2 regions of the Mesorhizobium sp. WSM3868 genome follow, and region 2 is predicted to be linked to the other one. Evidence: predicted binding sites of a transcription regulator. Region 2 holds the regulator's gene; the other holds the start of a gene.
The links. The regulator LexA, encoded in region 2, represses DNA repair genes until DNA is damaged. The targets are predictions, from matches to a motif close to TGTTCNNNNTGTGTTCNG.
Positions count from the first base shown of each region.

Region 1: the regulator LexA is predicted to act here: its motif matches at 2,117-2,134, upstream of CK221_RS13920 (helicase-related protein).

Region 1 covers NZ_NSGB01000007.1:158,711-163,986, reverse strand. Annotated here, with positions in the region: gene CK221_RS13930 (acetyl-CoA C-acetyltransferase) at 1-721, shown strand, start outside; gene CK221_RS13925 (beta-ketoacyl-ACP reductase) at 855-1,577, shown strand; gene CK221_RS13920 (helicase-related protein) at 2,325-5,276, shown strand, end outside.
Region 2 covers NZ_NSGB01000005.1:201,048-206,323, forward strand. Annotated here, with positions in the region: gene trpD (anthranilate phosphoribosyltransferase) at 1-545, shown strand, start outside; gene trpC (indole-3-glycerol phosphate synthase TrpC) at 547-1,362, shown strand; gene moaC (cyclic pyranopterin monophosphate synthase MoaC) at 1,365-1,844, shown strand; gene glp (gephyrin-like molybdotransferase Glp) at 1,846-3,051, shown strand; gene lexA (transcriptional repressor LexA) at 3,168-3,902, shown strand; gene CK221_RS10940 (ComEC/Rec2 family competence protein) at 3,886-5,276, opposite strand, start outside.

The DNA.
Region 1 (5,276 bases), on a different contig from region 2:
CTACCATATGGGCAACACCGCCGAGAACGTCGCTCGTCAGTTCCAGATCACCCGCGAAGTCCAGGACGAGTTCGCGCTGGCCTCGCAGAACAAGGCCGAGGCGGCGCAGAAGGCCGGTAAGTTCAAGGACGAGATCGTCGCCGTCACCATCAAGGGCAAGAAGGGCGACACCATCGTCGACCAGGACGAATACATCCGCCACGGCGCTACGCTGGATGCCATGACCAAGCTGAAGCCGGCCTTCGACAAGGACGGCACCGTCACCGCCGCCAATGCTTCGGGCATCAATGACGGCGCCGCCGGCGCGCTGCTGATGACCGAGGCCGAGGCTGCCAGGCGCGGCATCACCCCACTGGTCCGCATCGCCTCCTGGGCGACCGCCGGCGTCGATCCGGCGATCATGGGCACCGGCCCGATCCCGGCCTCGAAGCGGGCGCTGGAGAAGGCCGGCTGGTCGGCCAAGGACCTCGATCTCGTCGAGGCCAACGAGGCCTTCGCCGCGCAGGCCTGCGCCGTCAACAAGGGCATGGGCTGGGATCCCTCGATCGTCAACGTCAATGGCGGCGCCATCGCCATCGGCCATCCGATCGGCGCCTCGGGCGCCCGCGTGTTCAACACGCTGGTCTACGAGATGCGTCGCCGCGGCGCAAAGAAGGGCCTGGCGACGCTTTGCATCGGCGGCGGCATGGGCGTTGCGATGTGTGTGGAAGCCTTGAACTGAGCGAACGGCGAACTGAGCGAATAGCGAATGGGGAGTAGCGAATAGGGGAAATGGCGTTGCGCCACGGGACATAGGATCTCTACTCGCTATTCGCCACTCCCTATTCGCTCTTCCGACCAAAGGGAGGAAATGCATGAGCAAGGTAGCAATCGTCACGGGCGGATCGCGCGGCATCGGTGCGGCGATATCGGTGGCCCTGAAGAATGCCGGCTATTCGGTCGCCGCGAACTATGCCGGCAATGACGAGGCGGCCCAGAAATTCAACGCCGAGACCGGCATCCCCGTCTACAAATGGTCGGTCGCCGATTATGACGCTTGCGCCGCCGGCATCGCCCAAGTCGAGGCCGATCTCGGTCCGGTCTCGGTGCTGGTCAACAATGCCGGCATCACCCGCGACACCATGTTCCACAAGATGACCCGCGAGCAGTGGAAGGAGGTCATCGACACCAACCTTTCCGGCGTCTTCAACATGACGCATCCGCTATGGAACGGCATGCGCGATAGGAAGTTCGGCCGCGTCATCACCATCTCCTCGATCAACGGCCAGAAAGGCCAGATGGGCCAGGTCAATTATTCGGCCTCGAAAGCCGGCGATATCGGCTTCACCAAGGCGCTTGCCCAGGAAGGCTCCCGCGCCGGCATCACCGTCAACGTTGTTTGCCCTGGCTACATCGCCACCGACATGGTCATGGCCGTGCCGGAAAAAGTGCGGGAATCGATCATCGCTCAGATCCCGGTCGGCCGTCTCGGCGAGCCGGAGGAGATTGCGCGCTGCGTCGTCTTCCTCGCCTCGGAAGACGCAGGCTTCATCACCGGCTCGACGATAAGCGCCAATGGCGGCCAGTATTTCGCCTGAGATCTTACTGGCCTGAACTCTTCTGACACCGATGGCAGACGGCCCGCCGCAAACGGGCCGCCTGTTTTTGTCTGCGCAGCGGCGGCACCGGGTGGGCATGCCTCAATTTGGCACGCAAAAGTTAACGGCCTCCCCGCGCCCTGTGGGAAACCCGGTTCACAAGCTGTGGATTTTCGGTGCACAAGCTTTGGACAACACCATATCTAGGGGTGAACAAAACAGGAAGTTTTGCAGATCGCTGATTCGTCGCCGATTCGTTCCGGCTTTGGCCGAAAAGTTAACGGGCAACGCCGGAAACAGCGCGAAAAAGATTAACGACGATTAGGAAAGATCAACCATTTCATAATGTTCGCGGCCGCGCTCAAGTCCGTCGCGGTCGCTCTCCCACAAAGGTTAACGACGCTCCGGCACCAGCGCGAGCCAAGCACGAAACGGGCCAATTCACAGATTCAGCATGTGGTGAGACTCATGGCCAAAAAATCCACATGTAGCCGTGAACAAAACCTGAATCAGAGTGAGTCAGTGATTCGTCGCCGATTCGTTCCAGACTCGTTCCAACGGTTAATCAACCGCGGATTTTGACCTTGCCTGTCGTCGCGCCATCTCTTGATGGGAACATTCCGCTTTCCCTTGATGGGAACATTCCGCTTTCGCTTCGCGTCTGAAATCCCTATGTGTGCCCTGTCACACGCGGCGGCACCGCCGCGTCCCCGACAACAAGCGGCAGAAAGCCTCATTTCCGAGCCGATGAATATCCAGCCGAAACCCTCCCAGCCGCTGATCCTTTCCGGCCGCGACGTGACGGCCGTGCTCGGCCCCACCAACACCGGCAAGACCCATCTCGCCATCGAGCGCATGGTGGCGCACGACACCGGCATCATCGGTCTGCCGCTGAGGCTCCTTGCCCGCGAGGTCTATACACGCGTCTGCGAGAAGGTCGGCGCCAGCAAGGTGGCGCTGGTCACCGGCGAAGAGAAGATCGTGCCGGCGAGCGCGAGATATTCCGTCTGCACCGTGGAGGCGATGCCGCGAGAGACCGATGCCGCCTTCGTCGCCATCGACGAGGTGCAGCTCGCCGGCGACCTCGAACGCGGCCACATCTTCACCGACCGCATCCTGCATCTGCGCGGCCGCCAGGAGACGCTGCTTCTGGGCGCCGCCACCATGCACGGCATCCTGCAACGCCTGCTGAAGGGCGTCTCGGTAGTGACGCGGCCGCGGCTGTCGCATCTCGCCTACGCCGGCTCGAAGAAGCTCACCCGCCTGCCGCGGCGCACGGCGATCGTCGCCTTCTCCGCCGACGAGGTCTATGCCATCGCCGAATTGATCCGCCGCCAGCAGGGCGGTGCTGCCGTCGTTCTCGGCGCGCTCAGTCCCCGCACCCGCAATGCCCAGGTGGAGATCTTCCAGTCGGGCGACGTCGACTATCTCGTCGCCACCGATGCCATCGGCATGGGCCTGAACCTCGACCTCGAGCACGTCGCCTTCGCCCAGAACCGCAAGTTCGACGGCTACCAATACCGCAACCTGACCGCCGCCGAGCTAGGCCAGATCGCGGGGCGTGCTGGCCGACACCTGCGCGACGGCACCTTCGGCGTCACCGGCCAGGTCGATCCGTTCGACGAGGATCTGGTTAAGAAGATCGAGGCGCACGATTTCGACCCGGTGAAGGTGCTGCAGTGGCGCACCGCCGATTTCGATTTTGCCAGCCTCGATGCCCTGAAACGCTCGATCGAGACCAACGCGCCGGTCGAAGGGCTGACCCGGGCATTGCCGGCGGTCGACGCTCAGGCGCTGGAACATTTGTCGCGCGACGCGGACATCAGGACGTTAGCCACCGGCAGGGAGCGCGTGGCGCTGCTGTGGGAGGCCTGCGCGCTGCCGGACTACCGCAAGATCGCGCCCGCCCAGCATGCCGACCTCATCGCCTCGATCTACATGGACCTTGCACGCCATGGCCATGTCGATGAGAATTACATGGCCGAGCAGGTGCGGCGGGCCGACACCACGGATGGTGATATCGACACGCTGTCGCACCGGATCGCCCAGATCCGCACCTGGACCTTCGTCTCCAACCGACCGGGCTGGCTGGCCGATCAGCTACACTGGCAGGAAAAGACGCGCGAAATCGAAGACAGATTGTCGGATGCGTTGCATGAGCGGTTGACGAAACGCTTCGTAGACCGCAGGACTTCCGTCCTCATGCGGCGCCTTAGAGAAAATACCATGCCTGAAGCTGAAATCAGCCCAACCGGAACCGTGCTCGTCGAAGGCCATCACGTCGGCGAACTGCAGGGATTCCGCTTCACCGCCGACCAGAGCGCCGGCGGCGAGGACGCCAAGGCGGTGCGCACCGCTGCCCAGAAGGCGCTCGCGGCTGAGTTCGAGGCGCGCGCCGAGCGCTTCGCCGCCTGCGCCAACGGCGATCTGGCATTGGGCTCGGACGGTGTCCTGCGCTGGATCGGCGCGCCGATCGGCACCCTGGTTGCCGGCGACGAGGCCTTGAAGCCGCGCCTTGTGCTGCTTGCCGACGAGCAGCTCACCGGCCCTGCCCGCGACAAGGTCGCGGCGCGTGCCGAGCGTTTCGTCAATTTCCAGATCGAGTCGCTCTTGAAGCCGCTGGTCGATTTGAAGAACGCCGAGCAGCTCACCGGCATCGCGCGCGGTATCGCCTTCCAGCTCGTCGAGCATTTCGGCCTCATCAACCGCCGCGACATCGCCGAGGAAATGAAGTCGCTCGACCAGGAAGGCCGCGCGGCGCTGCGGCGTCTTGGCGTCCGCTTCGGTGCCTACCACGTCTTCGTGCCGGCGCTGATCAAGCCGGCGCCTGCCGGGCTGGTGACGCTGCTCTGGGCGCTTAAGAGCGACGGCAAGGACAAGCCAGGCTTCGGCGACGTGGTGCATGCGCTGGCATCGGGCCGCACCTCGGTGGTGATCGATCCTGCTTTCGACAAGACGTTCTACAAGCTCGCCGGCTATCGCAATCTCGGCCGCCGCGCCGTACGCGTCGATATCCTAGAGCGGCTGGCCGATCTCATTCGCCCCGCGACCAACTGGAAGCCCGGTCTCGGCCAGCGACCAGACGGCGCCTATGACGGCCACGCCTTCATGGTGACGCCGCCGATGATGTCGATCCTCGGCGCCACCGCCGACGACATGGAAGAGATCCTCAAAGGCCTTGGTTATCGCGCCGAACCGAAGCCGGCGGCGGAGGTGAAGGCCAAGCTCGACGCGCTGGACAATGCCGCCCGCGAGGCCTCCGCTGCGAAGCTTGCGGCGGAAGAGGCCGCGCGTGCTGCACAGGCGGCAGAGACGGACGCCGTGGCAACCGACAGGGTTGCAGAGGCAACGATCGAGGGATCCGAGCCGGCTGCCGCTGTAGTTCCTGCCGACGCCATCGCGGAAGCCGCGAGGGAGCCTGACGCGAAAGACCCGGCGGAAGCGTCGGCTGCGGTCGCGGAAGAGGCTCCGCCTGTGGAGGCCGCCGCAGCGGTGGACGCTGCAGCAGCGTTTGGGTCGGCTGAAAGCGCCGACGCCTCCACCTCGATGGGGGAGGTCGCGGCGGGAAGCGACGCGGGTGGGGCTGACGGCGCCGACGATGCAGACGGCACCAACACCGCCGACGCCGGCGCTCTCCACGAGGGCGAAAGCGGTGAAGGCGCAGAGCCCCCCGCCGAGCCGGAAGAGCCGAAGCCGATC
Region 2 (5,276 bases):
ATCATCCGGCGATGAAGCATGTCGGTCCTGTCCGGGGCGAGCTCGGCACGCGCACCATCTTCAACCTGCTCGGGCCTCTGTCGAATCCAGCCGGCGTCGGCCGGCAGATGGTTGGCGTCTTCCTGCCCGAATGGATCATGCCGGTGGCTGAGACGCTGAAGGCGCTGGGCACCGATCATGCCTGGGTCGTGCACGGCGACGGTTATGACGAGATCACCACCACGGGCGAGACGCAGGTCGCAGAGCTCGCCGGCGGCGAGATCCGCACCTTTACCCTCACTCCGGAAGCGGTCGGACTGAAGCGGCATAACAAGGAAGACCTGCGCGGCGGCGAAGCGGCCTACAACGCCAGGGCATTGCGCGATATGCTGGGCTGCGCTGCCGGCGCTTATCGCGATACCGTGCTGATGAATGCCGGCGCCGGGCTGGTGGTGGCCGGCAAGGCAACGACGCTCGGCGATGGCATCGAGGCAGCAGCGCAGGCCATCGACAGCGGCCGGGCACTGGCGGTGCTTGACAAGCTCATCGAGATTTCGAACGGTTAGAATTTTGTCCGATATCCTGCGCAAGATCGAAGCCTACAAGCGCGATGAGATCGCCGCCGCGAAGCTCAGCGCGCCGCTTGCCGAGGTCAAGGCGAAGGCCAAGGATGCGGAACCCCCGCGCAGCTTCCTTGCGGCGCTTGAGGCCAAGCGGAAGGCCGGCGGCTTCGCGCTGATTGCGGAGATCAAGAAGGCCAGCCCTTCCAGGGGCTTGATCCGCGCCGACTTCGACCCGCCGGCGCTCGCCAGGGCCTACCAGCAAGGCGGTGCTGCCTGTCTTTCGGTGCTGACCGACGCGCCGTCCTTCCAGGGCGCGCCCGGCTTTCTGACCGCAGCGCGCGCCGCCGTTAGCCTGCCCGCCCTGCGCAAGGACTTCCTCTTCGACCCGTATCAGGTTCATGAAGCCCGCGCCTGGGGCGCGGACGCGATCCTCATCATCATGGCGAGCGTCGACGACGCCTTGGCCAGTGAATTGGAAGCCACGGCCTTCGATCTCGGCATGGAGGCGCTGGTCGAGGTGCATGACGAACAGGAGATGGAACGCGCGCTTCGCCTCTCGTCGCGGCTGATCGGCATCAACAACCGCGATTTGAGAACCTTCGAAACCAGCCTCGACGTTTCCGAGCGGCTTGCCGCCATGGTCCCGGACGACCGGCTGCTGGTCAGCGAGAGCGGCATCTTCACCCATCAGGACTGCCGGCGGCTGGAAAAGAGCAAGATCGGCACCTTCCTCGTTGGCGAAAGCCTGATGCGGCAGGCCGACGTGGCCGCCGCGACCGCCCTTCTGCTGACGGGCAAGGCGCCGGCCGAGGCCGTTTGAGGATGCCCGCGCTTACGCATCTCGGCGCCAAGGGCGAAGCCAACATGGTAGATGTCGGCGGCAAGGCCGAGACGACGCGCACGGCCATCGCCGAAGGGTATGTCACCATGCAGCCGGAAACGCTGGAGATGATCCTGGCCGGCGACGCCAAGAAAGGCGACGTGCTTGGCACGGCGCGCATCGCCGGCATCATGGCGGCCAAGAAGACGCATGAGCTCATCCCGCTTTGCCATCCCCTCCTTCTGACCAAGGTTGCCGTCGAGATCGAGCCCGATCACGCGCTTCCCGGCCTGAGGGTCACCGCGCTTGCCAGGGTTACCGGCAAGACCGGGGTGGAAATGGAGGCGCTGACCGCGGCGTCGGTTGCCTGCCTCACCATCTACGACATGGCCAAGGCAGCGGACCGCGCCATGGCGATTTCCGGCATCAGGCTGGTCGAGAAGACCGGCGGCAAGTCGGGCGACTACAAGGCAGGTCCTTAGCATGGCTTTGCTTCCGGTCGCCGAGGCGCTCCAACGCCTGTTGGACGGCGCGACCGCGCTGCCAGGCGAAAGCGTGCCGCTGGCCGACGCGGCCGGCCGGGTCCTGGCCGACCCGGTGGTGGCTCTGCGCACCCAGCCGCCCTTCAATGCGTCGGCGATGGACGGCTATGCCGTAAGGGCCGCCGACGTGGCCTCGGCGCCGGCCCGGCTCTCCGTGATCGGCATGGCGCCCGCCGGGCGTGGCTTCACCGGCTCTGTCGGCAAGGGCGAGGCCGTGCGCATTTTCACCGGCGCGCCGCTCCCCGAAGGCGCCAATACCGTCGTTATCCAGGAGAATGTCCGCGATCTCGGCGGCGGCAGCATCGAAGTGACCGAGCCGACCGCGGAAGGACGCAACGTCCGTCGCCGCGGGCTCGACTTCTGCGAGGGCGACCTGCTCCTCGAAAAAGGCCGCCAGCTCGATCCGGCGGCGCTTTCGCTGGCGGCATCGGCCAACCATCCGAGTCTCAACGTGGTGCGGCAGCCGCTGCTCGCCATCATCGCCACCGGCGACGAATTGCTGCCGCCGGGCAGCGCGCTCGGCCCCGACCAGATCATCTCGTCGAATGCCTATGGCCTCACAGCTACGGCCCAGTCGGTCGGCGCGCGCGCGCTCGACCTCGGCATCGCCGCCGACCGCAAGGACGCGATCGCGGCCCTGGTCAAGAAGGCGGTCAAGGCCGGCGCCGACGTCATCGTCACGCTTGGCGGCGCCTCCGTCGGCGACCACGACCTGATCCACGACGTGCTGACCGGCGAAGGCATGCAGCTCGACTTCTGGAAGATCGCCATGCGTCCCGGGAAGCCGTTGATGTTTGGCCGGCTCGGCGACATTCGCTGCATCGGCCTGCCCGGCAATCCGGTCGCAAGCCTGGTCTGCTCGCAGCTGTTCCTGAAGCCGCTTCTGGCGCGGCTGGGCGGCCGGTCCTGCCGGCAGGAAATCCGCACGGCCCGGTTAGGCGCCGCAATGCACGCCAACGATCTCAGGCAGGACTATGTGCGCGCCGTGGTCCGCGAAGATGCGGGGGCGCTGATCGCAACACCGTTCGGCATCCAGGATTCCTCGATGCTGAGGATGCTCGCCGATGCCAATGGCCTGATCGTGCGCCAACCCTTCGCACCGGCGGCTGAAGCCGGCGAGGAATGCAGCGTTCTGATGTTACGCTGAACAAAACGTCAACACATTCACTAAACTTTAAACGGTTGCGGAACACAACTGGAACAGATAGTGTTTGTTCTGGGTTTGTTTTTCTGATTCTGGTTTCAGAACCCATGGGGGCCGCCATGCTGACGCGCAAACAACATGAACTGCTGATGTTCATCCATGAACGGCTCAAGGAAAGCGGCATTCCGCCGTCTTTCGACGAGATGAAAGAAGCGCTCGACCTTGCCTCGAAATCGGGCATCCACCGCCTGATCACGGCGCTGGAGGAGCGCGGTTTCATTCGCCGGCTGCCGAACCGAGCGCGTGCACTTGAAGTGCTGCGCCTACCTGACTCGATCGCGCCCGGCCTCAATGCGGCGAAGAAATTCTCTCCGAGCGTCATCCAGGGCGGCCAAGGCAATCTCGGTCGCCAGATCAAACCCGCGGCGCCCGCACGCACGCCGACGCCCAGCAATGACGACGACGCCGTTTCGGCCGTCTCCATCCCGGTGATGGGTCGCATTGCCGCCGGTGTGCCGATCGACGCCATCCAGCACCAGACACATTCGATCACAGTGCCGCCGGACATGATCGCCGGCGGCGAGCACTACGCGCTCGAGGTCAAAGGCGACTCGATGATCGAGGCCGGCATCTTCGACGGCGACACGGTCATCATCCGCAACGCCAGCACTGCGAGCCCCGGGGAGATCGTCGTGGCGCTGGTCGACGACGAGGAGGCGACGCTGAAGCGCTTCCGCCGCAAGGGCGCCTCTATCGCGCTCGAGGCTGCCAATCCGGCCTATGAGACGCGCATCTTCGGTCCCGATCGCGTCAAGGTTCAGGGCAAGCTCGTCGGGCTCATCCGCCGCTACTGAAGGGCTGCGGCTTGGCTTCCGGCTTCTCGGGCTTCTTGTAAGGCGCCAACCCCCTCGCCTCACGCGAGTAGCGCCGCTGTTCGTGCCAAGGGCGGTACGGTTTTTCGACGGCGTATTGAATGGTTGCTCGCGCCGTCGCCGATTGCGGATCGAAGAAGACGGCGGCACTGCCGTCGCGCGCAAGCTGCCGCTTGGTGACGACGAGGATACGTGGATCGCGGCAGGGATTGTAGGCCGTGGCGTCGTTGATGACGATGAGGTCTGCGAAGTCGCAGGCAGGCCTGGCAGCTTCGCGGTTCTCGGCGAGCGCGACGATCGCGCCCGATGGATGCCGGCCAATGCAGAGATCGCCCGTGCAGTAAAAGGGCGATCCAGGCGGCAGGTCGACGGGATCGGCTATGTCCAGCGTGCCCTTGGCGAATGTCTCCGGCGGCACGATCGTTTCGGCCTTGAGCGCGCGTTTCCAGTTATCGGTAGTGAACTCGTTGGAGCGGGCACGATTGATGGCGAGTTCGCCGCCGCCGATCGGCATCGCCACCAGATGCGCGTCCTCCGAGATCAGCAGGTCCGGCGTGCGCACCTGCGGGATGATCATGACGGCCGCGGCAGCGAAAGGAATTGCGGTCAGCCTGAGCCACGTAGTCGCCATCGTGGCGATGACGAGCGCGATCGTCGCCAGCAGCACCGAATGGATCGAGATCAGGCCCACGGCATCGACCGGCGACCACTCCGAAATCCACGCCGAGATCGCGATCATGGCCGCCAGGCCCTTGCCCATCAAATAGAGGAAGGGCCCGTCGAAGCCGAACGGCATCATGACCGCGCTGGCGACGGCCAGAAACATCACGATCGTGACGATCGGCATGATCGCGAGATTGGCCAGCAGGCTGAGCGGCGAGACGCGCTGGAAATGCCAGATGGCAAACAGCGCCGTGGCACTTCCGGCAATGATCGACGTCATTGCGGCGCCACCTGCTCCGACTGCCAGTTTGTGCGACATGAACCGCAGGAACGAACGCTTTTCCGGCGGCGCTCTCACCTTGCCGGCGCGGTAGTCGGACCAGCCGGCATAGGCGCCGACAAGGGCGGCGGTTGCCGCGAACGACATCTGAAAGCTCGGGCCAACCACTTCATGCGGCGACACAAGGATGACGGCGATGGCCGAGATCGCCAAATTGCGCATCGTCAGCGCGGCGCGGTCGAAAAGCACGGCGATCAGCATGACGGCCAGCATGATGAAGCTTCGCTCGGCGGCGACCACCAACCCGGAGATGACGAGATAGGCGGCGATCGACATAAGCGCGATTGCCGCGGCATACTTCTTCACCGGCCGGCGTGACGAAAAATCCGGGAACAGCGCAAAGGCGCCGCGCA